Regions from separate parts of the Paenibacillus sp. sgz302148 genome, predicted to be linked through region 2. Evidence: riboswitches for the same ligand, from Rfam matches in the RefSeq annotation. Region 2 holds a riboswitch; the other holds the start of a gene.
The links. A riboswitch is a leader RNA that binds a small molecule or an ion and turns the genes downstream of it on or off. The one in region 2 is predicted to bind cobalamin.
Positions count from the first base shown of each region.

Region 1: another riboswitch for cobalamin. It lies ahead of metE (5-methyltetrahydropteroyltriglutamate--homocysteine S-methyltransferase); the one in region 2 lies ahead of AC0LWM_RS26505 (S-layer homology domain-containing protein).

Region 1 is NZ_JBVYOJ010000005.1:133,985-144,477, reverse strand. Features, by position in the region: gene metE (5-methyltetrahydropteroyltriglutamate--homocysteine S-methyltransferase) at 1-2,103, opposite strand, end outside; cobalamin riboswitch at 2,313-2,528, opposite strand; gene AC0LWM_RS09390 (carbohydrate ABC transporter permease) at 2,900-3,793, shown strand; gene AC0LWM_RS09385 (carbohydrate ABC transporter permease) at 3,790-4,656, shown strand; gene AC0LWM_RS09380 (ABC transporter substrate-binding protein) at 4,688-6,037, shown strand; gene AC0LWM_RS09375 (LacI family DNA-binding transcriptional regulator) at 6,150-7,154, shown strand; gene AC0LWM_RS09370 (N-acetylglucosamine kinase) at 7,183-8,172, shown strand; gene AC0LWM_RS09365 (6-phospho-beta-glucosidase) at 8,208-9,512, shown strand; gene AC0LWM_RS09360 (GerAB/ArcD/ProY family transporter) at 9,556-10,493, opposite strand, start outside.
Region 2 is NZ_JBVYOJ010000021.1:117,585-128,077, forward strand. Features, by position in the region: gene AC0LWM_RS26460 (SGNH/GDSL hydrolase family protein) at 1-537, shown strand, start outside; gene AC0LWM_RS26465 (NAD-dependent epimerase/dehydratase family protein) at 556-1,206, shown strand; gene AC0LWM_RS26470 (guanylate kinase) at 1,294-1,881, shown strand; gene rluF (23S rRNA pseudouridine(2604) synthase RluF) at 2,542-3,234, shown strand; gene hflK (FtsH protease activity modulator HflK) at 3,301-4,326, shown strand; gene hflC (protease modulator HflC) at 4,323-5,186, shown strand; gene motB (flagellar motor protein MotB) at 5,366-6,181, opposite strand; gene motA (flagellar motor stator protein MotA) at 6,165-6,968, opposite strand; gene AC0LWM_RS26500 (hypothetical protein) at 7,216-7,509, shown strand; cobalamin riboswitch at 7,589-7,780, shown strand; gene AC0LWM_RS26505 (S-layer homology domain-containing protein) at 8,121-10,493, shown strand, end outside.

The sequences.
Region 1 (10,493 bases), on a different contig from region 2:
CGGGCTATGAATATCGTACACGCCGAGTCCGATGCCTTTGTCGTACGTGTTCGACTCGAACGATTCGATCAGCTCGCCGTGGCTGCGCGAAGTTTCGATCGAGATCACGTCGGCGTCCAAGGCGCTGATGGCGTCGATAATGTCGTGGAATTCGCAATAGCACATATGCGTATGGATTTGTGTTGTGTCTTGTACCGTGGAAGTGCTGATCCGGAATGCCTTCACCGACCAGTCCAGATAAGCGTCCCAATCGCGGCGCTTGAGCGGCAGCCCTTCACGCAGCGCCGGTTCGTCGACCTGAATCATCTCGATGCCTGCACGCTCCAGCGCTTCGACCTCTTCACGCAGCGCAAGGGCGATTTGGTACGCAACCTCCTTGCGAGAGATGTCGTCGCGAACGAACGACCAGTTCAATACGGTAATCGGACCGGTCAGCATCCCTTTAACCGGCTTCTTCGTGAGCGATTGGGCGTATACTGTCTCATCGACCGTCATCGGTTCCAGGAACGAAACGTCGCCGTAAATGACCGGCGGTTTCACGCAGCGGGAGCCGTACGATTGCACCCAGCCGTTCTGGGTGAAGGCAAAGCCGCCGAGCTTCTCGCCGAAAAATTCAACCATGTCCGTCCGCTCGAATTCGCCGTGGACGAGTACGTCCAGTCCGATTTCCTCCTGAATGTCGATCCACTTGCGGATTTGCTCCTTGATGAACGCTTCGTACGTGTGCTTGTCAAGCTCGCCTTTGCGCCACTTCAGCCGCGCCTGGCGCACCTCCGCCGTTTGCGGGAAGCTGCCGATCGTCGTCGTCGGCAGCGCCGGCAGCCGCCACTTCGCCTGCTGCAGCGCTTGCCGCTCCGCAAACGCCGTCTTGCGCACGCTGGCCGCTTCCGCCGCCGCCGCATCGGTGCCGCTGCCGCTGCGCGCCGGCGATGCCGCCAGCTTCGCTACGGCGTCAGCGCTGCGCCGTACCGCCGCCGCGACGACGGCATCCCCGCCATGCAGCGCCTCGCCGAGCACCGCGATCTCGTCCAGCTTCTCTTCGGCGAAGGCGAGCGCGCCCAGCAGCACCGGGTCCAGCTTCGATTCGCCGCGTACGCTGACCGGCGAATGCAGCAGGCTGCAGGACGGCTGCACGACGACGCGGTCGACGCCGACGAGAGCCGTCAGCTCGCGGGCGAGCTTCAGCTTCGCGGACAAGTCGGAGCGCCAAATGTTGCGGCCGTCGACGATGCCCGCGAACAGCAGCTTGCCGGCCGGCAGGCCGTGCGTGCGCAGCGCTTCCAGGTTGCCTTCGAGGCCATGCACGAAGTCCAGACCGATTGCATCAACCGGCAAATTCGATACTTCGCTATAGTATTCGACGGAATCGAAGTACGTCTGCAGCAGGATGCGCAGCTGCGGCGCGGCTTGTTTCAGTCGCGCATAAACGGCGCTAATCAGCTCGATGTCCGATGTTGTCACGGTGGACGTAACGAGCGAAGGCTCGTCGATTTGTACCCACTTCACGCCTTCTTGCTGAAGCTCGGTCAACAGTTGAACGTATGCCGGAACGATGCGATCCAGCAGCGCGGTGAACGAAGCCGGCGAATATCCTTTGGACAGCTTCAGGAACGTATACGGTCCGACGATCACCGGCTTGCCTTCGATGCCAAGCTCGCGCTTCGCTTCGCGGTACGCTTCGAGCGGACGGTTGTGCGTCAGCGCGAATACGGCGTCGTCCGCGATTTCCGGCACGATGTAGTGGTAGTTCGTATTGAACCATTTCGTCATTTCGCAGGCGGTCGCTTCGGCATTGCCGCGCGCCATCGCGAAATATACGCTCAGCGGAACGGCTCCGCCGCTATGCTTGAAACGGCTCGGCACAAGGCCGAACATGGCCGAGTGATCGAGGATGTGGTCGTAATAGCTGAAGTCGCCGACCGGGATAAGTCCGATCCCGTGTTTTTGCTGCACGCGCAAGTTGCTCAAGCGCAGCTGCTGCATTTGCTGCTCGAAAGCGTGAGCCTCGACCTTGCCTGCCCAGAACGCCTCCAGCAGCTTTTTCCATTCCCGGTTTTCGCCGATTCTCGGATATCCCGAATTGCTGTTCAAAATAGTTGCCATCGTAAAATTCCTCCCCATGAATGTTCGTCTTCAGCATCGCAAATTCGCAATAATTCGCAGTTAATTCATACGTCAAACGCAAAAAAGAGCATCTTCAACTGTTCCTTCGTTCCAACACGAAAAATAGGAATAGCTAAAAATGCCCCAGATGTCGTCCACAAAAAACGTTCCGAGCGCTTCCGCCACACCTCCCTATACTCCGTAGGTTCGCAGTGTTAGATATTCAGGCAGGTCTCCTGGCTATGGGATCGACGCCGGGCAGCAACCTTCCCAGCCGCGTTAGCGGCCAGTGGCATGGATAAATGCTGCCGACTACTCCAATACAGTGGCGGGACCGCGCCGGATTCTCACCGGGCTTCCCTTTTAAGCCTAAAGAGCGGGCGATAAAGCTCGCTTCGGTAGGCACCTGAATTCCGCAATATGCAATTGAACTTGATTTGATAATCATACACAAGGGTGAATAGTTATGCAAGACATTTTTAAGAGGGAAGAATAGTCGGAATTGATTGCCAAAAAAATCGTGCCGTTCGTTCAAATTGTAGTTGAAAAATATAACCGTTTTAAATAATATAAAGTTAAAGCCCTTTAACTTTTATGATAATTATCAGGACATCAGGGCGATTCGCACACAATTTTGTGTGTAGTTTGTGTAGGTAGTAGTTTGTGTGTAGTTTGTGTAGAATGATGGTGGATGACGTTTTAATGATTATGAAAAGGAGGTGGTCGTCCACTAAAGTTAAAGCGATTAAACTTTTGTTTTGGGTTATTAAGTGATCCGGAAGAGGGGAATGGTGGAATGAAGAAACGGAAAGGCCGGCGGGAAGGGTTAATCTTTTATGCCTTCATTATGCCTTGGCTGATCGGATTTATCGTATTTGCGCTGTACCCGGTCATGGCTTCATTGTTCTACAGCTTTACCGATTACGATATCATTCACGCGCCTAAATTTATCGGGTTGGACAATTACACCGAGCTGTTCCGCGACGAATTGTTCTGGAAATCCGTTTCCGCGACGCTCAAGTATACGCTGATCGGCGTGCCTGTCCAATTGATCCTGTCGCTCCTGTTCGCTTTGCTGCTCAATCAGAAGGTGCCGCTGCGCGGATTTTTCCGGACGGCGATGTATTTTCCGAGCATGGTGTCGGGCGTGGCGATGTCGCTCTTATGGTTCTGGGTGTTCAATCCGCAGATCGGCTTGTTTAATTACATCATCTCGCTGTTCGGCGGCAAAGGGCCGTTATGGCTGCTTGATGAAAATTACGCCATCTGGGCCTTGATCATGATGTCGTTATGGACGGTTGGCGGCGGCATGATCATTTTCCTGGCGGGTCTGCAGGGCGTGCCGGCAAGTTTGGTAGAAGCGGCAAAACTGGACGGCGCGGGAAGATGGAAGACCTTCTTAAACGTCACGATCCCGATGATCTCGCCGGTGCTGCTGTTTCAGCTCATCATGGGCGTCATCGATTCGTTTCAAGTGTTCACCCAGGCCTATGTCATGACGCAAGGCGGGCCGAACTATTCGACTTGGTTTTACGTATACAACCTATATGTCAGCGCGTTCCGCGACTACCGGATGGGTTATTCGTCGGCGATGGCCTGGATTTTGCTTGTCGTCGTCATGCTGATCACTTATTTCATCATGAAATTGTCGAATCGCTACGTGCACTACGAAGGAGGGCGTACGGGATGAGTTCAGCCGCAGTTCAAGCCGTCCCGAAGCGAAGGGCGAAGCCCGACGCCATGGGGATTGTCAGCACCGTCTCGCTAGTCGTCTTAACCGTTCTGATGCTGCTGCCCGTATTTTTTATGGTCACGACGGCTCTGAAATCGCAGAGGGAGATGCTGCAATTTCCGCCTACGCTCCTTCCTGAATCTTGGCAATGGCATAACTTCGCCGAAATTTTCGATGCGATTTCGTTCGGAACGCTGTATAAGAACAGTTTGATCATCGCCGTATTGTCCGTCCTCGGCACGGTGCTGTCTTCCTCCATTGCGGCGTTCGGGTTCGCGCGTTACCGGGCCAAAGGGAAAGACTTCCTCTTCCTGCTCATGCTGAGCACGATGATGCTTCCTTATCCGGCGATCATGATTCCGCAGTTTATCATCTTCTCCGAGATCGGCTGGATGGATTCGTATTTGCCGATTGTCGTGCCGGCCTTTTTCGGCTCGGCGTACAACATTTTTTTGCTGAAGCAATTTTTCGCGACACTGCCCGACGAACTGTTCGACGCAGGCCGAATCGACGGCTGCAACGAATTCCGGATGTACTGGAACATCGCGCTGCCGTTGTCCGGCGCGGCGCTTGCGACGGTGGCGATCTTCGCCTTCATCTACAGCTGGAACGACCTGCTTACGCCGGTGCTGTATTTAAGCTCGGACGACATGTTTACGCTGCCGGTCGGCATGGCAACGCTTACGTCCTCCAAGTTCCGGATTACGCCTTGGAATTGGCTGATGGCGGCTTCTTGTCTGGCGGTGCTGCCGATCGTCGCGCTGTTCGCGGTGGCCCAGAAGCGTTTTGTCGAAGGCATTGTTCTGACAGGGATCAAATAAGATCATTACCTTTTTGGGAGGGTTTTTGTTCATGAAACAGGGGAAAACGTTATTCGGTATGTTGTTATCGGTTTTACTCGTATTCACCTTGGTGCTGTCAGCTTGCGGAAAAAGCGGAGAAAGCGGAAGCGACGAAAAGGTGACGATCACGCACTATACGATCGATTCGCCGGACAGAACTTACGTCGAGAAGCTGATTCCCGATTTTGAAAAAGCGCATCCGAACATTAAAGTCAAAGTGGAAAAAGTCCCTTACGAGCAGTTCGACTCCAAGCTGCAAACGCTGATCGCCGGCAACAAATCGCCTGACGTAACGAGCCACTGGGGCTATGGCGGATTTATGGAATACTACAACAAAGGCATGCTGAGCGATTTGACCGAAATCATGAATGCGGACGGCTTCAAAGCGTCGGATTACAATATTCCGGACAACGTGATGGACATCTATAAGGTGGACGGCAAGACGTACGGCATTCCGATGAACAGCTACGTCACGCTGATGTTGTTCAACAAGGACATGTTCGACAAAGCAGGTGTCGCATACCCGCCGACCGATTATGAAGATACGAGCTGGACGTTCGACAAGATGGTGGAGGATGCCAAGAAGCTGACGGTTCATTCCGACAATTTGGCGGAAGCGCAATACGGGCTTGATTGGGGCTGGTCCGAGCGCGACATGAGGCCGATTTATTTCGGCGCCAAAGTGTATTCCGACGACACTTGGACGAACGGCGGCGTTCCTTCCGAAACGTACTTCAATACGCCGGAAGTAATCGCGGCCTACAAGACGCTTAACGATCTCGTGTGGGATTCCAAGGTTTCCCCGCCGCCGGCTTTTTCCAAGAGCATCTCCGGCCAATCGGGCGATCCGTTCGTCGCGGGCAAAATCGGGATGTCTGTCGGTGGCTCCTGGATTCTTGCCGGGGCGAACAACTTTAATTTCAAAATCGGCATCGCCGCCGTACCGCAAGGCGCAAACCCGAAAGTCCGCAGCACGCTGTACGTCGACCCGCTGTTCGTTCTGAAAGATTCGAAGCATCCGAAGGAAGCGCTGCAGTGGATCAAATATTTGCTGACGACGGAAGTGCAGGAGAAGTCGATCGAGCTAAGCGGAGGAACGCCGCCGGTCAACCAGAAGGCCGCCGAGAAATATTACAGCTTCTTCGAAGGCATCGATCCGAAAGACGTCAAAGCGGTGTACGAAGGCGCGATCAAATACGGAACGGAGTCGTACAACCATTTGATCGTCAACTATTCGCAAATCAACGACATGTTCATCAATGAATTCCAAGGCATGGAGAACGGAGACAAGAAGCCGGAACAGGTGGCAGCCGTCGTTCAGGAGAAAATCCAAAAAATTATCCAGCGGGCCAAAAAATAACCGGCGTCGTCTTGGAAGGAGGGCCTGAAAAACTCGGCTCTACCGAAGCTTTTGTGTATAATGGGTGCAGAGGATAAGCAGATATGCAGATCAGATGATGTGGGTGAATCGGATGAAGGTCAGTATTTTTGATGTAGCCAATAAATGCGGGTTATCCGTCGTAACGGTTTCGCGCGTGCTTAACAATTCCACGACGGTTCGTGAGAAAAATCGGCAGAAGGTGCTGGATGCGATCAAGGAGTTGGACTATCGCCCGAATTCGGCGGCGCGCAGTCTTGCCCGCGGCAAAACCGGCGTCATCGGTCTTTTGATCATGACGCTTCACGACTCCTTTCTCGACGCCATCGTCCAAGAGATCAACGAAGCGCTGGCCTTGCACGGATATTATTTGGCGCTTTCCGTATCCGATCAATACAATTCGGAAAACGGTCATTATTTATTCCAGGAGGATCGGGTCGACGGGCTCATTCTGTTGTCTCCGGTACACGAAAACGAATACGTTCTTGAATTGAAGAAACAAAAAATTCCGTTTGTGCTGATCGACAATCAGCTGCAGCAGCCTTCCGTATCATCGATTGTCGTAGACAATTTCAAGGGCGGCTACGAGGCGGCAAGGCATCTGCTCGGTCTCGGGCACAAGCGAATCGCCCACTTATGCGGCAACGAATACTTCCTGAGCACAAGAGAACGGCGCCGGGGATTCATGCAGGCGATGGACGAAGCGAAACTTACGCCGATGCATGTCATTCAAGGGGAGTATGATATGTCGTTCGGCTACCGGACGGCAAAACGGTGGATTCAAGAAGGCGCGCTGCCGACGGCCGTTTTCGCGGGCGATGATTATATCGCCATCGGCGTGCTCAATGCCTTGCTGGAGGAAGGCATTCGCGTGCCGCAAGACGTTTCGGTCATCGGCTACGACGATCAGGTGATCGCTTCCCAGTTCCATCCGCACTTAACGACGATTCGTCAGCCTGCCGTCAAAATCGGGCAAACGGCGGTCGACGTCCTGCTGAAGCAAATCGACGGCAAGTCGAAGCGAAGCGCCACCGTTCAGCTGGAGCCGGAGCTGATCGTGCGGGAGTCCACCGCGGCACCTATATCTACAATCGAATAAGAGCGGTTTGACACAAGGAGTGGTAGCAGTGAAGTATTATTTGGGCGTTGACGGCGGCGGCAGCAAAACGTTTGCGCTTGTCGTAAGCGAGCAGGGCGTTATCCTTGGCAAAGGAAGCTCCGGCAACGGCAACCATCAAGTCCATTACGACGAAGCAAAAGCGAGCATTCGCGACGCGGCGGAAGAAGCGCTAACCGCAGCCGGAATTACGAAGGAACAGCTGGAATTTGCGAATTTCGGGCTTGCCGGGGCGGATCGGGAGGCGGACTTTCAAATCCTAAGGCCGATGATCGCCTCGCTAGGTTATGACAAATTCGAAGTCGTTTGCGATACGATGATCGGCTTGCGGGCGGGAACGACGAAACCGTACGGCGTATCCGTCATTTGCGGCACCGGCACGAATTGCGCAGGGCGGAACAAGCACGGACAATTTTACCAATGCGGCGGCTTTAGCTATATGTATGGCGACTTCGGCGGCGGCGGTTCGCTGTGCGTTGAAGTATTCCGCTCCGTCATCCGGGCTTGGGACGGACGAGAGGAGCATACGCTGCTCACGGGCTTGCTGCTCCGGGAATTGGGTTATTCGTCCGTCGAGGCGATGTTTGGCGACTATCTCGATCAGGAGAAGGAAGTGCCGCTGCACGTGACGAAGCTGCTGTTCACGGCAGCTGCGCAAGGCGATGCGGTTGCGCACCGCATCTTGCGGAAGCAAGGCGAGGAGCTCGGCAAATCGGCCGTTGCCGTGATTCGCCGCCTTGGCATGGAACAGGACCGTTTCGACGTTGTCCTTGCCGGGAGCATCGTGACGCGAGGCGAAGGGGAAATCGTCAACAAATATATCGAAGAAGCGGTGCTGCAGGTTGCTCCGCATGCAACGGTATCGAAACTTGCGATGGAGCCGGTTATCGGCTCGGTATGGCTTGCCATGGAAGCAAACGGACTTACGGTCAGCACCGCCATCACGGCGGCGATGAGCGGAATGGCGGATTTCAGCGCCATTAAAGTTAAAGCGATTTAATTTTGATCAAGAGAACGCAGAAGGATGGGATGGGCATGAGCAAAGGATTAAAAATTGCCGTTATCGGCGGAGGCTCCTCGTATACGCCGGAAATTGTCGAAGGTTTTATTGTCCATTATGCCGAGCTGCCGATTCGCGAGTTATGGCTTGTCGATATCGACGCAGGGCTGCATAAGCTGAATATCGTCGGCGAACTGGCGAAACGGATGGTAGAGAAATCGGGACTGCCGATTCGCGTCGAGCTGACGACGGATCGCCGCCGCGCCATCGAAGGCGCCGATTTCGTGACGACGCAAATGCGCGTCGGGCTGCTGGATGCGCGGATTTGGGATGAGCGGATCCCGCCGAAGCACAATGTGATCGGGCAGGAAACGACCGGTCCGGGCGGCATGATGAAGGCGCTGCGCACCATTCCGGTGCTGCTCGACATTTGCCGGGATATCGAGGAGCTTGCGCCGAACGCTTGGCTGCTGAACTTCACGAATCCGGCCGGCATGGTGACGGAGGCGATTCTCAAGTATTCCAAGGTGCGAAGCATCGGGTTGTGCAATGCGCCGATCGGTTTGCACAAGTGGCTTATGGCCAAGTATAACGTGCCTATGGAACGCATTTACGCGGAGTTCGTCGGACTTAACCATTTGCATTGGATTACGCGCATCGATATTCACGGCGAGGACGTCCTAACCGATCTGCTGACGAATCAAGAGGAGTATTCGGCCAAAAATGTCCCGCAGCAAGGCTGGGACCCGGATTTCCTTCGTTCGCTGCAAGCCCTGCCATCCTATTATCTCAAATATTACTATATGACCGAAGAGATGCTGCAGGGGCAGCTCGAATCGCTCGCCAAGGGCGAAACGCGGGCCGAGGTGGTGAAGAAGGTCGAGGATGAACTGTTTCAGTTGTACCGCGACCCGAATCTGAAGGAAAAGCCGAAGCAGCTTGAGAAACGCGGCGGAGCCTATTATTCGGAAGCGGCGGTCAATCTGATGAAGTCGCTGCATAACGATACGCGCGATATTCAGACGCTGAACGTCGCCAATCGCGGGATCATCGACTTCCTGCCGGATGACGCCAGCATCGAAGTGAATTGCGTCGTGACGAAGACGGGCCCGATTCCGCTGCCTCTGACGAAGGTACCGCAGCATGTCAAAGGATTGATCCATGCGGTCAAAACGTACGAGTCGCTGGCGATCGAGGCTGCCGTGCACGGGGATCGGGACTTGGCGCTGCAAGCGATCGTCCATCACCCGCTTGTACCATCCGTCACGGTGGGCAAAGCGCTGCTAAGCGAGCTGCTGGAGCAGAACAAGCCGTATTTGCCGCGATTTTTCAAATCGTAGTTTCATGGCGAAAGATTCGAGAAGAAAGGAAATCCAAATTCCGTCACGTTACGCTGCGTGACGGGATCTTTTTTTTTCGAATCGCCGCAATGAACAGCAGCAAGAGAGGCAGAAGCAATCCGTGCGCGATCGTGTAGGGGATCCAGGTTTTAGTATCCCATGTTTGCTCGTAGATCGTATTTGGGTAGACTCGATTGGCAAAGACGTACATAATCATGCCAAGAGGCAGGACAAGGAAACGATTATCGCTAACATGGAATGCGCGAGCGATGCCGGCTACGGCTGAATAATAGTAGATGCAGGTTTTATAATACATGCCGGTCAGCCAAATCCCGGCCACAACGACTTCGATATGCTGCAGAAAACCGCCCAAATTGATTTTTTGCGCCAACAAATAACTGACATATGTATACTTTGCCGCCTGATCCGAACCTAGCGCCAAAATATTCAACAGCATGACCAGCACCATAATCGTTCCGCCGATGAATATGGCGATTCGCAGCGACCTTGCCATGGAGAGCGGCCTGGATAAGCCGGCCGGGACGAACATCAGAAAAACGACCAAAGGAAGAAAAGAAATGCCGTTGTACGACAGCGCTCCGCGAAGATGCGGTTTGATCCCCGTTTCGAAGATCGGCATCATATTGTCCATACGCACCAATGGGAGGCCGAATAAAAAGAAAAGAGCCAATAACCCGACAAACACAGGGAACGCGAGTTCAGCTGAGCGGGCCAACGTTTCGATGCCGGTACGCGATCCCATATATACGATGATCACAAACATCAGATTCACGATTTTGAGCGGCGTGTCCGGCATAACCTCCGTAACGAGAAAATTGCCGACAACCCAAACGACCGTCGCCGCGGAGATGACCCCGAAGCTGGCGAACCACAAGGTAGCCGCTTTGCCTACCCATTTGCCGAGCAGCGCTTCGCACATTTCGGCAATGGTCAGCGCTGGGAATCGTTTCGCAAGCGAGG
Region 2 (10,493 bases):
ACGGAATACGGTTTGCAGTTGATCGAGCTGAACCAGCTGACGGAGATGTTCTTGCTGTATTCTTCCGTTAGCGCGCAGAGCATCATCTCGGACAGGCTGCACTTCGGGGACGCTGGACATCGGTATGAGGCGGGAGCGATATTCGCTCATTTTTGCCCAAGAACGATTGTGGCCGACGGTTATACAAAAATTGATTATTCCAGCCAGAAAATCAAGGACAGCGTGCCGGAAGATTGGCTGACGATGCCGGAAGCCCCGGCTGATCTTTTTAAGGTATATGTCGATTATACCAAATCCGACGAGGCGGATCGGATCATCTTATCGGCGTGGGTGTTCGTTAACGCGAAGCGGAAGCTTGCGCTGCGAGCCTATAAAGGAACGACCGAATCAGGTACCTATGTCAAAATCAATGGTGATGTCCGGGCGTTAACGGCGGCAGTGACCGAACTGGGCGATCTCGATTTGGGTCTGCATCGATTGGAAGTTTATACGGGGGCGTCGGATAGGGTAGACTTCAAAGGATTCATACTCGAATAAGCGGGAGGCAAGCCGCCCATGAAGAAGAGAACGGCACTCGTCGCAGGAGCAAGCGGGTTGGTCGGCAGCGAGCTGCTGCAACAGTTGCTGGACGATCCGGAATATGAGCGGGTCATCGCGCTCGTCAGATCGGCTTTGCCAATCAAGCATCCGAAGCTGACGGAGCGTATCATCGATTTTGGGAAATTGGGCGAGTGTAAGGAATATTTTTCAGCCGATGACATATACTGCTGTTTGGGGACGACAATTAAAAAGGCGAAAACGAGGGAAGCGTTCAGACAGGTCGATTACGAGTATCCGCTCACGATGGCGAGGCTGGCCGAATCGTCGGGCGCGGGCAACTATTTGATCGTCACGGCGATCGGATCGTCGGCTTCCTCAAGCTTTTTTTACAGCCGGGTGAAGGGGGAGTTGGAGGAAGCGTTACAGCAGCTTGGCTTGCCATCGCTCCATATATTCCGGCCATCGTTCCTGCTTGGCAGGCGACAGGAGTTCCGGCTCGGGGAACGCCTCCTCGGGATGACGGTGATGAAATGGCTGAAATTCGTATGGGTCGGCAGGCTGCGCAAGTACCGTCCGATCGAAGGCCGGCAGGTCGCGCAAGCGATGATCGCCGCGGCCAAAAGCGGGCGAAAAGGGCTGCAAATCTATGAGGGCGGGCAAATGTAATGAAATTTTAATAATCAGAAAATTTCAATTATGCTATAATAGCAAATAAGCTAAAAACCCATTTTGTCTAAAGAGGAGGCTGACCCGATGTATGAATTGCAGGAGAAGGACATGATCTTCATCTTTACCGGGCCGGACGGTTCAGGACGCAAAACGTTGGCCGATATGGCGGGATCAACGCTTGGATTGCAAGAAGTACTATCCTACACGACGCGCAAACCGCGTTCCGCCGAAAACGACGGTGTAGATTACCACTTCATCTCGCGGGATGACTTCCTGGATGCGGAGCGAAATGGCGACTTTATCGAAAGCGTCGATATCGACGGCAACCTGTACGGGATCAAAATGTCCGATCTCGAAACGATGATCCAAAAAAGCGGATCGATTTATATGGTCATGAACCTGCATGGAGCGGAAATCATTAAAGCCAAATACGGCGAAAAGGTCGTTCGCCTGTTCGTGTATGCCGACCGTAACACGGTGCTTGAGCGCCAGCGGGAGCGCGGCGATTCCGAGGAGGACATCGCGCGGCATATGTCCCATTACGACGAAACGATGCAGTATATGAAGCAATGCGAGCACGCCTTCGAAAACTTCGAATCGGCGCATACGATATTTGCTTTGAGCAAGACGGTGGAAAGCTACCTGAACAAGGACTGGGTCGATAAGGACTAAGTTTTCGGCTCACGCATAGGAACCATCCGGAGAAGCCCCCTGCAAGGGGCTTTTTGCTATGGCCGCGGGAGGTTTTTTGCTGTGATCGGCGGGTTTTTTGTTCGGTGCGCCACGATCACAAAGGACGAATGGGGAGTCGTGCAATACCTGCAAACGTACATCTATTGTCGGCGAGTCTACCAGCCATGCAATGATAGCTGCAAAAGTGCATTAATTCTAGCCAAATCGAGCCTATTCGCAGGTTACGGCAGACAATACCTGCACAATCGCAGTTATTACCTCCTAAACGCGACACCGTGCCAAAAATACCTGCACAATCGCATCTATTGCCCCAAACCGCAACACCGTGTCCAAATTCCTGCACCACCGTGTCCAAAATTCCTGCATCACCGCAACAATTACCTCCTAAATGCAACACCGCGCCAAAAATACCTGCACAATCGCAGTTATTGCCCTAAAGAGCGGCGCAAACTTAAAATTCCGGCCTCACCGGTGGTTAACCACAGATACGTGACGCTAATCGCACGCTAGGAACTGCGCGTGGTGTGAAAGGAGTTCCGTGCGGCTGAATAGCGACTTCCTTGGTGTAGGTAGGAAACCCGCATCAAAAAGGGTATAATGTTCTCAGATTTCAAGACAGGTGACAGGGTGGGAACACAATTGCGCATCAACAAATTCATTAGCGAAACGGGATTTTGCTCCCGGCGGGAAGCGGACAAGCTTGTGGAAGCGGGCCGCGTGACGATTAACGGCGTCAAGGCGGAGCTGGGCAGCCAGGCGGAGGACGGCGACGACGTACGCATCGACGGCAAGCCGATTGCCGAGAAGAGCAAGCACGTCTACATCGCGCTCAACAAGCCTGTGGGCATCACATGCACGACGGAGACGCACGTGGAAGGGAATATCGTTGATTTTATCGGACACGAGGAGCGAATTTTCCCGATCGGACGGCTCGACAAGGATTCCGACGGGCTCATTCTGCTGACAAACGACGGGGACATCGTCAACAAAATATTGCGTGCCGAGGAACGGCACGAGAAGGAATATGTCGTCACCGTCGACAAACCGGTCACGCCGATGTTTCTGCGCGGCATGGCGAGCGGGGTCAAGGTGCTGGGCAGCATGACGCTGCCGTGCAGGACCGAGCAGGTGGCTGACCGGGTGTTCCGCATCATCCTGACCGAGGGGCGCAACCGGCAAATTCGCCGCATGTGCTCGGCCTTCGGTTATCAAGTCCGGCGGCTGACCCGCGAGCGGATCATGAACATCCATCTCGGGAAGTTGAAAATCGGGCAGTGGCGCGAGCTGACGAGCGAAGAGTTCGAAGGATTGATGTCGCGGATCAAAAAGTGAAACGATTCCGAATATTTTCCGTAATATCCATTGGGAACATTATACGTTACGGGGAGGGGCATCGAAATGAACGTAGTGGAAGAAACAAGGCCGCCGGGTCCGCCGCAGCAGTTCAAGATGACGCCGAAAGGCATCAAGACGATTGTGCTGCTGGCAGTCGCCGCGATCGTGGTGATGGCCGGGTTTTCCATGTTTTACACCGTGCAGGAGCAAGAACGCGCCGCGATCATGACATTCGGCAAATATACGGGGGAAGAAACGGCGGGCCTTCACTTCAAATGGCCTTATCCGATTCAGAAGGTCATTAAAGTGCCGGCGCAGCTGACGCAGCGTATCCATATCGGCTACCGCGAGCAGAACGGCCAGGAGGTTCCGGTCGACGAAGAAGCGCTGATGATTACCGGCGACGAGAACATCGTTTCGGCGGATGCCGTCGTACAGTGGCGGATCAGCAACATTCGCGATTATTTGTACAATATCGACGACCCGGAGACGTTCCTGCGCAACTCCGCGGCAGCATCGATCCGTTCGGTGATCGGCGCCTCCAAGCTGGATTATGCGATTACGGACGGGAAAACGGACATTCAGAGCAAGGTGCGCGAAAAGCTGCTGGAGCTGCAGACGAAATATGAAACGGGCATCCAGATCGTCGACATCAAATTCCAAGACATCGAGCCGCCGGGCGGACAGGTGCAGGATGCGTTCAAGGAAGTGACGAACGCGCGCGAGGAGAAGAACACGAAGATCAACAACGCGATGAAATACGAAAACGACCGCATCCCGAAAGCGCGCGGCGAAGCGCAAGCTTTGCTGGAGAACGCACAGGGACAGAAGCAATCCCGGGTATTGAACGCGCAAGGGGACGTCGCCAAGTTTAACGCCATTTATACGGAATACATGAAAAACCCGGCGGTCACCCAAGAACGGCTCATTATCGAGACGCTCGAGAAAGTGCTGCCGAACGCGAAAATATTCATTTCCGACTCGTCCGGCGATACGGTCAAATATTTGCCGATCAATGAGCTGCTTCGTCCCGGCGCAGGACAGGGCGCAGGCACGGGTACACCTGGAACTGGAGGCGGTGCGAAATGAAGAAATGGGTTCTGAGCATCCTCGGTCTCGTGGCTGCCGCAATTATATTTTTCTCGTCCGCCTTTGTCGTGAACGAAGGGGAATACAAGGTTGTGCTGAAGTTCGGCGAAGCGGTGCGCGTCATCGAAGAACCGGGTCTCAGCTTCAAAATTCCGTTTATCGAAAACGTTACTTCGCTACCGAAGTACCAAATGGTCTATGACAGCAACCCAACGTCGATCCTGACGAAGGATAAGAAACCGATTATCGTCGACAACTACACCGTCTGGCGGATCAAAAACTCGCAGCAGTTTTTGCGGACCGCCCAATCGGTCAGCTCCGGCCAGAAGCGGATCGACGAGGCGGTGTACAACACCGTGCGCCGCAAACTGTCCGAAATCGACTACAGCAGCATCATCAGCGAGAATACGCAGCGCGGCAACCTGACCGACGAGATTACGAAGGACGTGCGCGACGCGCTGGAAAAAGACAACTACGGCATCGAAATCATCGACGTGCGCATCAAGCGGACCGACCTGCCGGAAGGCAACAAGCAAAGCGTGTACAATCGGATGATTTCCGACCGGCAATCGATCGCGGCCCGATATCTGTCCGAGGGTGATGAGGAGTCGCGCAAAATTACGTCCAAAGCCGACCGGACGGCGGTCGAACTGATCGCCCAGGCCGAATCTGACGCGAAGAAAATCGTCGCCGAGGGCGAGCAGGAAGCAGCCCGGATTTACAACGAAGCTTACGGCAAAAATCCGGAGTTCTACAAGCTGTACCGGACGCTGGACAGCTACGTGACGACGTTTAAGGGAGAGCCGGTCATCATGCTGCCGATCGACTCGCCGTATACGCGGATTTTGCTAGGCAAATAAAAACGAATATCAACGGTCAAAGGAGAAGGGGATAGGCAGCCCTTCTCCTTTGTTGCGTTTCCTTGTGAATAACTTAGGCAATTATCGAGGCCAGTTCGGCCGAAGCGGATAGGTGTTCATTCAGGCCTACCGGCAGCATGCCGGAACAACAAAAAAGCCCGGGGCATGCCCCAGGCTTTCTATTGTCCGCTTGCCGACATCGTCGACTCGGTAGAAGGGTCCTTAAATTTCCGGATGATGGACACCTCGACGCGGCGGTTTTTGGCGCGGCCGATATCCGTTTCGTTCGAATCGACAGGGTGGTATTCCCCATAGCCGATGTTGCTGAACATTTTTGGATCGAGGCTCGGATTCGACAGCAATATTTTCATAAAGTTGAGCGCCCGCTTGGAGCTCAAATCCCAGTTCGACTCGAATTCCTTCGTACGGATCGGCTGGTTGTCGGTATGTCCCGCAACAACGACCTCGTAATCCGGAAACGGCTGCAGCATGTTGGATATCGTTACCGCAAGCGTACGCGAGTCCGGCTTCACGCTCGCGCTGCCGGAAGCGAATAATGCCGTATCGCTGATCGTAATCTTCAATTCGGATTGGTTAAGCTTCGTTTCAAGCTGGGTCGTCAGACCGTTGTCCTTGATATATTGGTCGAGCTTCTTCTTGAGCTTCTCGAAATCTTCTTGCTCCTTGCGGATTTTCTCCGCCAACGCTTCGTTCGCTTTGTTCCGCTTCGTCTTGCCGTCGTCGTTGTCCTTGCGCTTGCGCTCCAGCTCGTTGCTATTGCTGATGATCGACGTATTCTCCAGGACGCCGGTTCCCGAATTCAGCGCGAGGCTGAAGGCGCGGCTCAGGTCCTGAAACTTTTTGGAGTCGACCGAGCTGGACGCGAACAAGACGATGAACAACGCCAGGAGAAGCGTAAGCAAGTCGGCATATGGAATCAGCCAGGTTTCGTCGGCGTGTTCTTCGTGAGGTTCGTGTCTACTCTTTTTGCTCACCGTTCGTTCCCTCCTTCTCGCCCATCTTTGCACGTTCTGTCGGAGTAAGGAATACGGATAATTTTTGGTTGATGGCAATCGTCGATACGCCGGATTGAATGGATAGCAAGCCTTCGACCATCATGAGGCGGATTTCCACTTCGCGTTTGGACAGACGCTTCATCTTGTTTGCGAGCGGATGCCACAGCACGTAACCGGTGAAAATACCGAGCAGCGTTGCGACGAAAGCGGCAGCGATCGCTTGCGACAGTTTGGCCATATCGCTCATGTCCGATAATGCCGCGATCAGACCGATAACCGCGCCGAGTACCCCGAGCGTCGGAGCGTACATGCCGGCCTGGGAGAAGATCAGCGCGCCGGAGCGGTGGCGTTCTTCCGTAGCCGCGATATCTTCCATGAGCACGTCGCGGACAAGGTCCTGGTCGTTGCCGTCAATAATCATCCGCATGCCGTTGCGCAGGAACGGGTCTTGAATTTCGTCAAGCTTGCTCTCCAGCGCCAGCAGACCTTCGCGGCGCGTCGTTGTCGCCCATTCCATGAACAGGCGGATAATTTCCTGCTTCGGCAGCAGCTTCTGCTGCGTAAAAGCGATTTTGATCAGCTTCGGAAACTTTTTGATTTCCGACATCGGAAATCCGATAAACAAGGAGGCGGCGGTGCCGACAAGAATGATGACATAAGCGGCGGGGTTGTTAACCAAATTGATGATAGGCGCGTGCTTCAAGAACATCCCGAGCACGACCGCGATTAATCCTAACCCGACCCCGATAACAGTTGACTTTTCCATAATACACCCCGTCCACGAATTGAAATGAAAGCTTTCTATGTATAGTATTTCGACAAAACGATACAAAAAGTTTAAGAATTCTACACTCCATCACTAATACTATCGGATATTAGGCACCCGAAGTTGATAGTTCGCCCTTGGTAATTTCGGGATGCGGTATGGTACAATGATGTTCACGAGCAAAAGCCGAAAAAGCTGGAAAATTCGGTATCTTGCAGATTTGGAATCCAAAAGGGGCGGCGAATCGATGGGCGTAAAATTCGGAAGGGAATATAACGATATATTGCGGGAGCTGACGGAAGCAGTGGAGGGCATCGCGGACAGCTACCGTTTTTTCGAGATGGAGCCGGAGGAATGGGAAGCGCTGGGCGAAGCCGAGAAGAAGGAAGTCATGGAGGCGCTGGCCGACGATTTGTTCTACTCGCTCGGAGCCGATCCGAATGCAGAGGTCGGGTCGGGGAAGGTATGTTACGATGCCAAGCATCATATCATTAAAGTGGATGCCGGCGACAAGCTGGTTCGGATCGTCCATCTAGTATAAAAGGTAAAAAGGTAGCGGTTACGGCATGGGGATCAGTGGACACGTTTTCGAATCGCTGCTACAATAACAAGATGAATTGAACATGTTCAGGGGAATAGGTGCTGGCTGAGAAGCTAGCTTAAAAGGGAAGTCCGGTTTAAGCCGGCGCGGTCCCGCCACTGTAATTGGGGAGTGTTAGGCCATGAAGCCACTGGCGCTTGAAGCGCGCCGGGAAGGCGGCATAACGCGGCGATCCAAGAGCCAGGAGAACTGCCTATTCTGTCGGCACCGGTAAACCTACGGAGGATAGGTGGTGTTCAGCGGCTTCCGCATAAGCGGAGGCGCAGTCGATGAGGCGTGGTTGTCAAGCAAACGGTGTCGGTGACGATACCGCTTTTGGGGATTTGCTTGCTTCGTGCGAATAAGATCGATGGCGCTCGCATGGCCGTATGCGCGCAAACCCAACATCTCCGTAGACGGGATGGCGGTTGCCCATTATTCCGATTGACCGGCAACGGAAGATTGGAAGGGGCGACGGCCGTTCGTCAGGGGATGTTTTTTTGTTGGCACCGGACGGACGCTTGCATGTCAAAGCATGAAAATGATATGGAACAAGGGAGAGGGTACGGGCAATGAGAAGAACGAAGTGGTTAAAATGGGGCTGGGTGCGTCTTGCGCTAAGCCTGATGATCGTTGTACAGCTGGCGGCGGGTTCGATTGGCATCGCTTCCGCTGCAGAGGGCGGTACCGGCGATAAGGCGGACGTTGTTGATGCTGCGGCCAAACGGGATTTGTCGGCGGAAATCGCGGCAGCGGCCAAGCTTGTTGAAGGCGCCAAGGAGCAATCCGACTGGGGTGCGTTTGCGCTTGCTCGCGCGGGTGTTGCGGTGCCGGACAGCTATTTGGCGGCTACCGAGGCGGCGGTTCAAGCGAGTCATGGCAATGCCGCTAAAGTAACGGATCTGGCGCGCATCGCGATTGCGGTGAAAGCGGTTGGCGGCAATCCTGAGGCGCTGACGGATGCAAAAATCGATCTGATCGCGGAAATCGCCGCTCACTCCAAGCTGGAGGTCCAAGGCACGAACGGCCCGATCTTCGCGCTGCTCGCCCTGGACAGCGGCAGCTATGCCGGCTACGACAAGGCGAAGGCGAAGCTGGTGAAGTGGATCTTGGAGCATCGCATCGCTAAGGAAGGCTGGTCGCTGCTGCTGACGGGCGGAGCCAGCGATGTCGACGTGACGGCAATGGCGCTGACGGCGCTTGCACCTCACAAAGATCAGCCGGAAGTGAAAACGGCTATCGACGAAGCGCTTGCATGGCTCTCCGGCAAACAGCAATCGGACGGCGGGTTCGGCAGCGGCAGCGAAGGCGCATCGCAGGTCGTGATCGCGCTGGCGACGCTCGGCATTGATCCGGCGTCGGACAAAGCGTTCGTGAAAGCAAGCGGCAGCGTGCTTGCGAACGTGCTGTCGTTCCGCCAGGCGGACGGCGGATTCGCGCACGTCGCGGACGGCGGCACGAACGGCATGTCCACGCTTCAGGCGCTGCAAGCGATGACGGCATACGACCGTTATGCACAAGGCAAGCCGGCGTTGTTCCAGAAGCTGCAAAGCAAAGTTGCGGCAACGGTTGAAATCGAAGGATTAAGCGCCACGGTTGCGCAAGGCCAAGCTCAAGGCATCGTTGCTTTGGATGCGGTAGAGCAGGTATTAAAAGCAAGCAAGGTCGACTATGTCGTGGACACGCACCCGCAATTCGGCAAGCTGCTGAAAGGCATCGGCGGCGTCGACAACGGCAAGTTCGGCGGGTACGACGGCTGGATGTTCGCCGTGAAGCGCGAAGGAGCTTGGATCTCGCCGGATCGCGGCATCGCCGATTACGAAATTCGGCAAGGCGATATCGTTAAAGTATATTATAGCGGAGACAATACGAAGCTGATCAACAGCATCGAAGTGAAGCCGGTTGCGCCGCGCGCGGGGCAGGCGTTCACCGTGAAGGTGCAGCAAGAATCGTTCGACTGGACGGCGAACAAGCTTGTCGTATCGCCGGCTGTCGGCGCGCAGGTGAAGGTAGGGCCTTTCCACGCGGTGACGGATGCGACAGGTACGGCGAAGTTCGACCGTGCGCCGATCGCCGGAGAATACGCAGTTGAGGTGTCCGGCTATCAAGACGGCAAAGCGCCTTCGGTCGTTCGCGACCACACGCAGTTGAAGGTGCGCGATGCAGTAAGCGCGGTAACCGTTCGCGTGGAGGGCGACCAAGCGCCGGTAACGGCAGGATCGGCCAAAGCGGCAAACGCGCTGGATGCGCTGGAGCAAGTGCTGAAGGGCGCTAACGTGAAGTACCATGTGAAAGATACGCAATACGGCAAGATTGTCGATTCCGTGGGCGGCATCGACAACGGCAAATTCGGCGGCTATGACGGCTGGCAGGTTATCGTGAAGCGCGACGGCGCCTGGGATGTGCCGATGGTCAGCGTAGCCGACTACGACTTGCAAGACGGAGATCAACTCGTTTACTTCTACTCGAATATGAGCATCGTGGACGCAGTGGCCGTATCGCCTGAGCAACCAAAGCCGGGCCAATCGTTTACGGTCAAAGTCACGAAGAAAGCATACGAATGGGAGAAAAACGGATTCGGTGACGCTGTCGCCGCGGAAGGCGCAGTCGTCGAAATCGGCGGCAAACGGGCGACGGTCGATAGTAACGGCGTAGCGAAGTTTGAAGGTGGCGTGGCGGAAGGCGCATATACGATTGCCGTAACCGGCTATCAGGACAAAGCGGCTCCGGCCTTTATCCGCGCGGCGCAAGAGCTTAAAGTTGCAGGCGAGTATGCCGATGCGGCGGACATATCCGCTTGGGCGGCCGACGCGGTAACGAAAGCACGCGAGCTGGGCATTCTTCGCGGCGTGCAGGATGGCGACGACACGTTCGCACCGCAAACGAGCTTAACGCGTGCGGAATTTGCCGCAACGCTGGCCCGGTTATTCGGGCTGACGCCGGCA